DNA from 2 places in the Sporomusa rhizae genome. Region 2 is predicted to be linked to the other one. Evidence: riboswitches for the same ligand, from Rfam matches in the RefSeq annotation. Region 2 holds a riboswitch; the other holds the start of a gene.
What was found. A riboswitch is a leader RNA that binds a small molecule or an ion and turns the genes downstream of it on or off. The one in region 2 is predicted to bind cobalamin.
Positions count from the first base shown of each region.

Region 1: linked by a shared signal. The riboswitch ahead of SRRS_RS05405 (TonB-dependent receptor plug domain-containing protein) and the one ahead of SRRS_RS05640 (TonB-dependent receptor plug domain-containing protein) in region 2 are both predicted to bind cobalamin.

Region 1 is NZ_CP156925.1:1,184,557-1,188,994, reverse strand. Features, by position in the region: gene SRRS_RS05405 (TonB-dependent receptor plug domain-containing protein) at 69-1,976, opposite strand; gene SRRS_RS05400 (hypothetical protein) at 2,001-2,201, shown strand; cobalamin riboswitch at 2,316-2,497, opposite strand; gene SRRS_RS05395 (hypothetical protein) at 2,589-2,915, opposite strand; gene SRRS_RS05390 (MerR family transcriptional regulator) at 3,188-4,024, shown strand; gene SRRS_RS05385 (redox-sensing transcriptional repressor Rex) at 4,156-4,438, opposite strand, start outside.
Region 2 is NZ_CP156925.1:1,284,614-1,289,051, reverse strand. Features, by position in the region: gene SRRS_RS05640 (TonB-dependent receptor plug domain-containing protein) at 1-1,877, opposite strand, end outside; cobalamin riboswitch at 2,045-2,229, opposite strand; gene SRRS_RS05635 (hypothetical protein) at 2,302-2,478, opposite strand; gene SRRS_RS05630 (IS1182 family transposase) at 2,563-4,113, opposite strand.

The DNA of each region.
Region 1 (4,438 bases), 100 kb from region 2:
ACCCTTCAGTTAGGTTTAATCCCTGCTGAAGGGTAGGCTAATATCTGCCGCGCAAATAAAATTAATAATTAGAAGTTATGAGTATAAGAAAGTCTATAATTAAGCGGTGTCGACCAGTATTCATTATAATTAATCGGATTATTTCTGTCTAACAAATTGTAGCCCGCCAGCGTAATTAGGTCATTAGGAGTAGCATTGTATTGAAGAGTAAGATTTAAATTAACATAATTGGGGACTCTATGGTCTACTGGCGTCATTTGGCCTTGTAGATTATAAAACGCCATCTCTCTTTTCGCCGTTACAAAAAAGTCTGTATTTGCAGTGAATTTATTTTTAGTATAGGTGGTTCCAAGAGAATATTGCAATTTAGCACCGGTTTGTTCCCAATTATCGTTTCCATTTTTAGCTTCAGGATTGCTGTAAGATACGCCAAGATTATATTTCCAGTTATCATTGAGCTTCTTGTTATATTCTATTTCGATACCTGTATTGCGGAATTGATCCTGGTTAATTTGTATGCTTGTATTGGGATCGCCACCCGGAAAAATCACAGTATCCTCTTTTACCCATTTGAACTTATTTTTAATTTTCATGTTAAACACTGCCAGTTTCAAAGATTCATCGTTATGAATGAATTTCATTCCTGTTTCATAATTCCAGCCTTCTTGCGGTTTTAATTTGATGGCGGTCGATACTGCCCCTGAACCATAAAAAGGAGAATTACATGCAGGCATTTCAAATGATTTTCCAATATTGGTATACCATGAGGTGTGATCGTTAATTTTATATACGGTTTGCAATTGCGGCAACAAAATATTTTGAGCGGCATCGTATTCATTTGCCTGCACGAAGTGTCCGCGCAAGCCAACTATAGCGGTAAAATCATCTGTCAATTGACGGGAATACGAAGTATACACGGCATAGCTGTCACGGTTAAAATTACCTCTGTGCGCGCCATAATTTTGGGTATAGTGCTCGCTTTGCAATGTGACCCCGCCAACCAGAAAATCTTTTCCATTGCGCAGGTGCCATACTTTTTGGTTATCAAAATTATAACTGCTTAAATCAGTATTCGTTGTTGCGTCTCCGCCTGGTCTGAACCTGTTTTTATTGTAAGCCAGTACGGACTTATAATCTGTCTCTTTATTATTATAAACAAGGCTAACATTTTGCCTATTATCATAATAATAGTAATTTTTATAAAGAGTCGTCCAATCTTTTGTACTCTTATTATAAGTATATTGCCTAAAATGACTGTCAGTATCGGCATAAGCATAATTAAAGGTTAGATCGTCCGTAATATTGTAGCTAAGAAATATAGCGTCCTTGGTTCCTTTTTCTTTGGCAATTTTTTTCGTACTGGTTGTATATAAACGATTATATTGGTCAATCGCACCCCTGTACTCCTTTTTATAAAACAACTCAAATTTATCGCCGTTGACGGCTGCGGAATAATTTTTATCATAATTGCCATAAGTCGTTGTAATACTGCCGCCAGCTTTGCCGTCAGGTTTTTTGGTAATGATATTAATAACGCCGCCCATTGCTTCGGCGCCATATAAAACTGCATTGGACCCTTTAACGATTTCAATCCGTTCTACCGCTTCAACCGGAATGGAGCTCATCATCGAGTTGACGTTCATTAAATTAACCGGAGTTCCGTTAACTAGTACTAATGTCCCTTTATCTAAGCCGCGGACCATAATGCGAGAGTACATTCCGCCGTAATCCTCGCCGCCTGACCCGTAAGAATAGCTATGTACCCCGACTACACGTTCCAAGGCGTCGTAAACACTGATGGCGCCCTTTTCTTTCAAATCTCTCGCTGTAATAACCGTAGTCGTCGCCGGCGTTTCTAAATCCCTGGTTTCTGTGCGCTGAGCCGTAACAATCACGGTATCCAAGTCATAACTTTGAATGCTTTCTCCTGCGGCAAATACGATCCCTTCACACAGTACGGCCCCAATAATTAGCATTGTTATAAGGGGCCTTTTACCCCAATGCTTCTGCTTTTCTTTCTTTTTCATCATTCAACTTCCTTTCATAACGCTTGTCCCAATGGCATAGGTGCCGTCTACGTCATTGCTGTCGATCAGGATAAAGAAACACGGCTTATGCCGAGCCTTGGCGAAAGTCATACTTTCTATACAAAAAAATCCGGCTGCCAAGGCAGCCGGAAAAAAGATACAGTTTTATGCTAAAAAAACTCCTAGTCAGTGACCAGGAGAATATTTCAGCAAAAACACATACTGACGCAGAACAACTTCTAAGCCAAACGTGCTACTATAAATCCCCTTCCCATCGCTCGTGGGTACAACGGTGATTATCAGACAGGCAGTTCTCCTGGCTCTGGATCATGGCTTACTTAAACCTTCCCAAGATCATCGCTCTCAGTGGCATATCTTAAGCTTGCTCCCCGTTACAGTGGCGGGACCGCGCCGGAATTTAACCGGTCTTCCCTATTAAGCCTTTCGGCACCTATCTTCTCATGGATATTCAATTAAACTCAGAATCAATCAGCGTAAACTTTAATCTATATACCAGTCATACAGTCAAGTCTTAACAATTCGCTTACTAACGGATTTTTATTATGAATGGTGACATTTTCCTTCGGTATTTCCCGAGAGAATATTCCTGTAGATTGCATGAGCCTCTTCAGAAGTTTTACCGTTCTCTAACGCCTTTTGGGCATGAATTACTGCGGAGCGGTATTTTTTGTGAGCTTCATCCTGGGGAATGTTTTCGATATTTTTAGGGTCGAAGTTCATTACTTTGTGAAAAATCTCATGGATTTCTTCCGAAGATTTCCCTGCTTCTTTCGCAAATTGAACGTGTTTCATGGCACTCTCATAACGGTGCTTGGCATGTGGGTCATTGGGGATTTGATATTCAGGATGTTTTTTTTCAGTACTCATTATTTTCACCTCTTTAAAAATTATCTTTTATTGTTTACTGTAATCTATATAGTGGTCATACAGTCAAGCATATTTTGCTCCCGCTAACAATTTATCCCGGAACTCTAACTTCTTTATATCCCTAAAAAATCATGACTATCCTTGACATAATCTACTTCATCACCAATAATGAGTATAGATGCACTTGGCTGAACAGGCACGGCTGCCGATCTTTTACAGTTCGCTGTTTTAGCTTTTTCCTACCAGCATCATATCTTAGGAGAATATTACCTATGACGCATGAAAAAGAAAACTACATCACAGCGGGCGAGTTAGCTTCGCTCTATGGTATTCCCAAGCAAACTTTGCTATATTATGATAAAAACGAATTATTAGTCCCGGCATTTGTAAACGAACATGGTTATCGTTACTATTCTGTTTCTCAATATCTCATATTGGAAATTATTCTAAATTTGCGAAAATTAAATATCCCCATTCAAGATATTAAAGATTATCTCCATAATCGCAGTATCAGTAATTTTGAGCAAATTTTACAGAAAAAAGAACAAGAATGTAATAAAATTATAGATGAAACAATAAAAATCAAAAATAGTTTACATATGTCTTTAAAAACAATAGAAAAAATACGCAAAACTCAATTGGACCAAATTCAATTAAATTACCAAGGAAAAAAATTCTTGCTGGTCAGCGAATTTTTAACCACAGATATGACGCCACGGGAACGCTTCAAAATTCTGTCAAAACATAATCAAACTGCTTTTTCCAAGGAACACTTTAAAGAATTTACTACCGGTTGGATTATCGGTAAAGATGATTTTTTTGCAGAAAAATTTAATAAAACACTGCAATTTTTTACGCCTGTTGCCCATACCAATGCCGAAAAATACTGCTTTGTTCGCCCGGAAGGATTGTATCTGACAGTCCGCTTCAAAGGAACTTATTATCAAAAAATGCCTTCCATATATAATAAGATTCTGGACTTTATCCAGCGCAACCGTTTAATAGTTGCCGGTAACGTATATGTTTTCCCCTTAAAGAACCATTGGCTCACAGCAGATACGCAAACCTATATCAACCAAATCTCTTTTCCAGTTGAATATACTTCCTAATAAAGAAACGACCCTTCAGTTGGTTTAACCTACGGAAGGGTCGTCGCTTTGTCCGGGGACTTAGCCGTTTTTTTAAAGATTATCCCTGTATTTCTTCCCCCTAGGGCCTGACTCAACTGTCTAGAGGCGAATTATAAAAATAGTCTTTTCAGAGATGTTCGCCTTTCTGAAAGGCCTGTTTTGAATTTTTGGGGACGATTATTTCTATTATTTTTCTTAGCTTTGGGTTGCTGGACTCTTAGCTTCAAAGGGTTAGCCAAATCGTAGGAAAGCTGGCTTAACATCGAGCCTGCATTAATTTGAGTCAGTGCAACATTGTCAGGCACTATGACCTGGGCTTGGGTAAAGTTAGCAATACCGACAACCCCGGCGGCAATAAGCCGGTCGGTTATAATCTGGGCCTGATCCGGCAAC
Region 2 (4,438 bases):
CGGCCCGGCATTGCCCACCATTCACCGGCTGCGCCCCAGGCAACATTGGATTGTTCCGCATAAAACTTGTCAAATATATTATTGACTTTCAGAAATGCCTTGGCATTTTTGTCAACCTGGTAATTGATACCTATATCCCATACCCAGTAGGTGGACGAAGGAAATACCGCTGAATATCCGGTATTGCCAACCTTGTCAATAATTCCTCTTCCCATAAGTCCTATATCAAGCCGTCCCTGGGTATAATCAACCCCCACATTCCAGGCTTGTTTGGGAATATAGCCGTTCACATTTTCGGATGTAGAACCCACGGCGTCAACATGGGTATGCGTGTACCCTAACGAACCACGGAACTTATCGGAGAATTTTTTATTAAACTGAACATCCCAGCCTGTTGATTCTTCATTGGCGTCCAGATTATAGTAATGTTTTGTTATGTTATTATAGCTAATTTTCTGATCGACGGTACGTTTGAAAATATGGGCCGATACCGTCGCGGTGTCACTGATTTGGTGCGTGACCCCGAATTCCGCGTTATCCCCGGATTCAGGTTTCAAAGAAGAGTTTCCGTGTTTACCATCCCACAATTGATAGGTGGTAGGGGTATTGAAAAACTCCCCGTATGAAACATAATAATTGGTCTTGTCATTTTGCTTGAACCCTAATGTAACATGTGGTGTAATTTCACTTTTGTATCCTGAGTTGTCATCATAGCGGATGCCGGTGGTCAAGTTCCACTGCCGGTCCATTTTCCACTCGTCCTGGATATATACTGCCTTGTTGGTGATACTCATTCCGTCGGGAGTTTGCGTATTCCAACTGCTGTTGTATCCCTTGACCAGTTTATCCTTCGAATAATCGATCCCCGCAGTCAGCGTATGCTGTTCGTTCAGTTGTTTGGTAAATTGGTCCTGAATAACCAACGTTTTTACTTTTTTAGGACCGTAAGAACCATCTACCGAGTCATACACGCTATGCATCACCGAAAACTGATTCCGGGTTTTATCGTTGATTTGAGTATTGTAGATCAATTTCGTCTTATTGGTTTCTAACGAACCAAACGCCAGATAATCAGGGGTTCTGGCCGGTGGCCAGCCACTCCAGTCATAATTATATTGGGACAAATACATATAATCAGACATTTCCCGGTCATAGCTAAAGGTTATATCCGAATTAGCCTTTAACTTCTGCGTAATTTGAAAGCCGATGGTTTTGTTGTCCAGCGATTGCGGCATCTTCCTGCCGTTGCCATCCTCCATTGTTCCCAATAAATCCTTGGCGGCATACAGGCGATAGCTCATATCGCCTTCGACACCCTCCTGCGTGATGGAATAGCGTTCTTTGCCAAAACTGCCGCCGCTGACTGAGACCGCGGTCCTGTCCTTGTCCACTTTGCGGGTAATGATATTAATGACCCCGCCCTGGGCATCCGCGCCGTACAAAGCGGACGCCGAGCCTTTAAGCACCTCAATGCGTTCAACATTATCCAGATTGTTATACATAGATGCGGGAAATTTAAGATCCGCCTGATTGGCCCGGATACCATCAATCAGCACTACAATTTTGTCTGAGCCGTTGATGCGCAGCCCGTTAGTTTGATCATACCCCGGAGAACCAAAATTGTACACCGTAACTCCCGGTACATCCCGCAGCGCCTGCGACAGATCCGTGTAATGCTGCTGCTCAATTTTCTCCTTGGTGATTACCGTGATGTTAGCATTGACTTCCGATTTTTTCACCGGCGTTTTTGTCGCCGTAACTACCACTTGATCGAGCGTAAATTCCTCCGCCTGAGCCATCCCCGCCATCGTCAGCAGCAACGAACTGCTGAACAGTGCACATACTAAAGTCCGATTTTTCCTGCTTGCTTTTTTCATTTATTAAAATCCTCCCGCTGTTGGTACTTGCATGTTTCCTTCACAAAAAATTAACCCTCCCGGTATACCGGGAGGGTTATAAATTACACGAGTTAGTTTGTCTTCTCCAACTATTAGCAGAAAAAGCCAGCTCTTGCAAAATCCCCTCCTCATCGCTCGTAAGTAAAAACGGTGATTGACAGACAGGCAGTTCTCCTGGCTCTGGATCGTAGCTCACCCAAACCTTCCCAAGACACAGTAGTCTCAGTGGCATACCTTGGGTTAACTCCCCATTACAGTGGCGGGACCGCGCCGGATTTCAACCGGACTTCCCTATTAAGCCCCGTAGGGCACCTGGCTCAAGCAGTATGAAGTTTTTACAAGAAGTTATATTATCATTAATATATAGCTTCTTGGCAGGTTTTGTCAATATTATTTGGTGCCCTCACTTTCCTGCCTGCTTACCAATTAACAAATAGCCGCTCTTCCTGTGGTAATATTCGAGCGTTTCCAAAAATCTTTTTCTATCTTCTTCGTCTTCAAATATATTCTGCTTATTTATTCCCCTTACCATTAGATGATATATTCCACTTCCACTTTTCTCTCTAGCTTGTCTTGGCATTTTATCACCTCAAGACTAGTATAACACTCTTTTACTTCCCGGGACAACGAACCTGTCCGAAACCACTGAAAAATCCCTGTTTTTTCAACCAACACACCTGACCTGCTTCATGCTAATCCTTAATACAAAGTTCGTTTTAAATAATATCCGCTTAAAATATGTACGATAAAAGGATACCAGCGCGGCTATCCTTTTTAAGTTAACTGCCAAAGCTGTTAGCTTGGCTTGCATACTAATGCTTTTTAGACCATACCCTCGGGCACGGTCTAATCCATGAAAGCGCTTCAACTCGCCGTTTTTCCATTCATGGCTTGCACGCTTTTTATATTTTTCTTTAAACTCTTGCGTATTTGCTCGCTGACTATGCTCATAATAGTCAGCCGTATTAATGCCAATATCTAAGCGCTTTACAGATGATGTCTTTCCAGCGCATTCTACTTTATTGGGGCACTCTTTGCATAGGGTCTTATCAAATGTATACTTTAGAATTTGTTGCCCCCAACTGCTTTTTCCTTGTTTTTTATGTACTGTATGATTTCCCATTCTGCAAAACCACTGATCGCTATCTTTGTTATAACTGAATCTACTTTCATCAATTTTGTATACGGAGGCACTTACTGGTATAATAGCCTCCACTTTGTCCAGCTTTAAAGTGTCAAGTATTGGCTTACGGAAATAGGCCTTGTCGCCATAGACTTCTTTTATGTTATTTCCACATTCTTTACTGCGGTTATACAATTCGTCAAACTTACTCCCATCTACGTAAGCACCATCGCACGTTTCTATAGCTGTAATAATACGTTCTTCTGGTATCATTGTAAATTCTATTTTGTAACCATAAAAACTATCAGTTTTTGATTTATACCCTACACGAGCGTCTTTATCTACAAGTGATCGTATGCCCTTTTGTATGATGAATTTTTTGTCACTTAATATTTCTTTAGCTTCAGCTATCGCTTTTTCCGTTTCTGGCATAATTGAGATATCAACTTTATTTTCGACTTCTTTCATCATGCTTTCTAAGTAATTTTTCATGACATGCTTAGCCTCTTTAGAGTCTTCAATTACCTTATAATCAGGTATGTCTGTATTTATTCCGGACGGCATCTCTCCGGATTCCTTCTCCACATTTTTTAATATTCTTTTTGCTAAACGTTTCATGATTCGCTCGGGAACTAATTTTGCTGTATTGGCTTCTGTATGAGTAGCGTCAATACTAAGTCCGGTTCCCTTAATAATGTTTTTTTCCACACATTGGCGAACTACTTCCTTAATGATATCGTCGACACTACTATCCTTAAGTCGTTGTGTTCTGAATTTGGCAAGCAAGCTTGCATCCGGTAAATCCTCATCTGGGTTTATGCCAACAAACCACATGTAAGCGAGATTTAACGAGGTTTCCTCTATTACTTTTGTATCAGATAGATTATATAGGTATTGCAATATCAGAAGCTTTGCCATCATTTCAGGTTCCTTAGCTGGACGGCCAAAATGCTCACTGTATGAGCCCTCTAACAACTTGTTTATAAAACTAAAATCTACCGCTTTATCTATGTTTTTAAGTATATGATCATCGGGTATTTTATCATATAAGATGGAATATAAACTTAATTGTTTTGATTTAGGTTTAAGCATGCCTAATCACCACTTTTTTGATATATTCTATATCTCCATTATACCAAAATCGGGTAATTCTTGATATTTATTGACTTTTTCAGTGGTTTCAACCTGTCCCCTTGTCCCTACTACAGATTGTGGTAGTACGTATTGTGATAACTGCTCTGGTAATGGCTATGGTGGTAATTGTCCGTTTTGTGGCAGTAATGAGTCTAAGTCCTTCTGATTCACCAGATTTGATTTTAAAGAATTATTAATAGGTTATATTATCCAGTTGTTGTTTGATCACCAGACGACACCTGAGAAAAAAAGAGAGGTCAGCGGATTTTCACGTCCACTGACC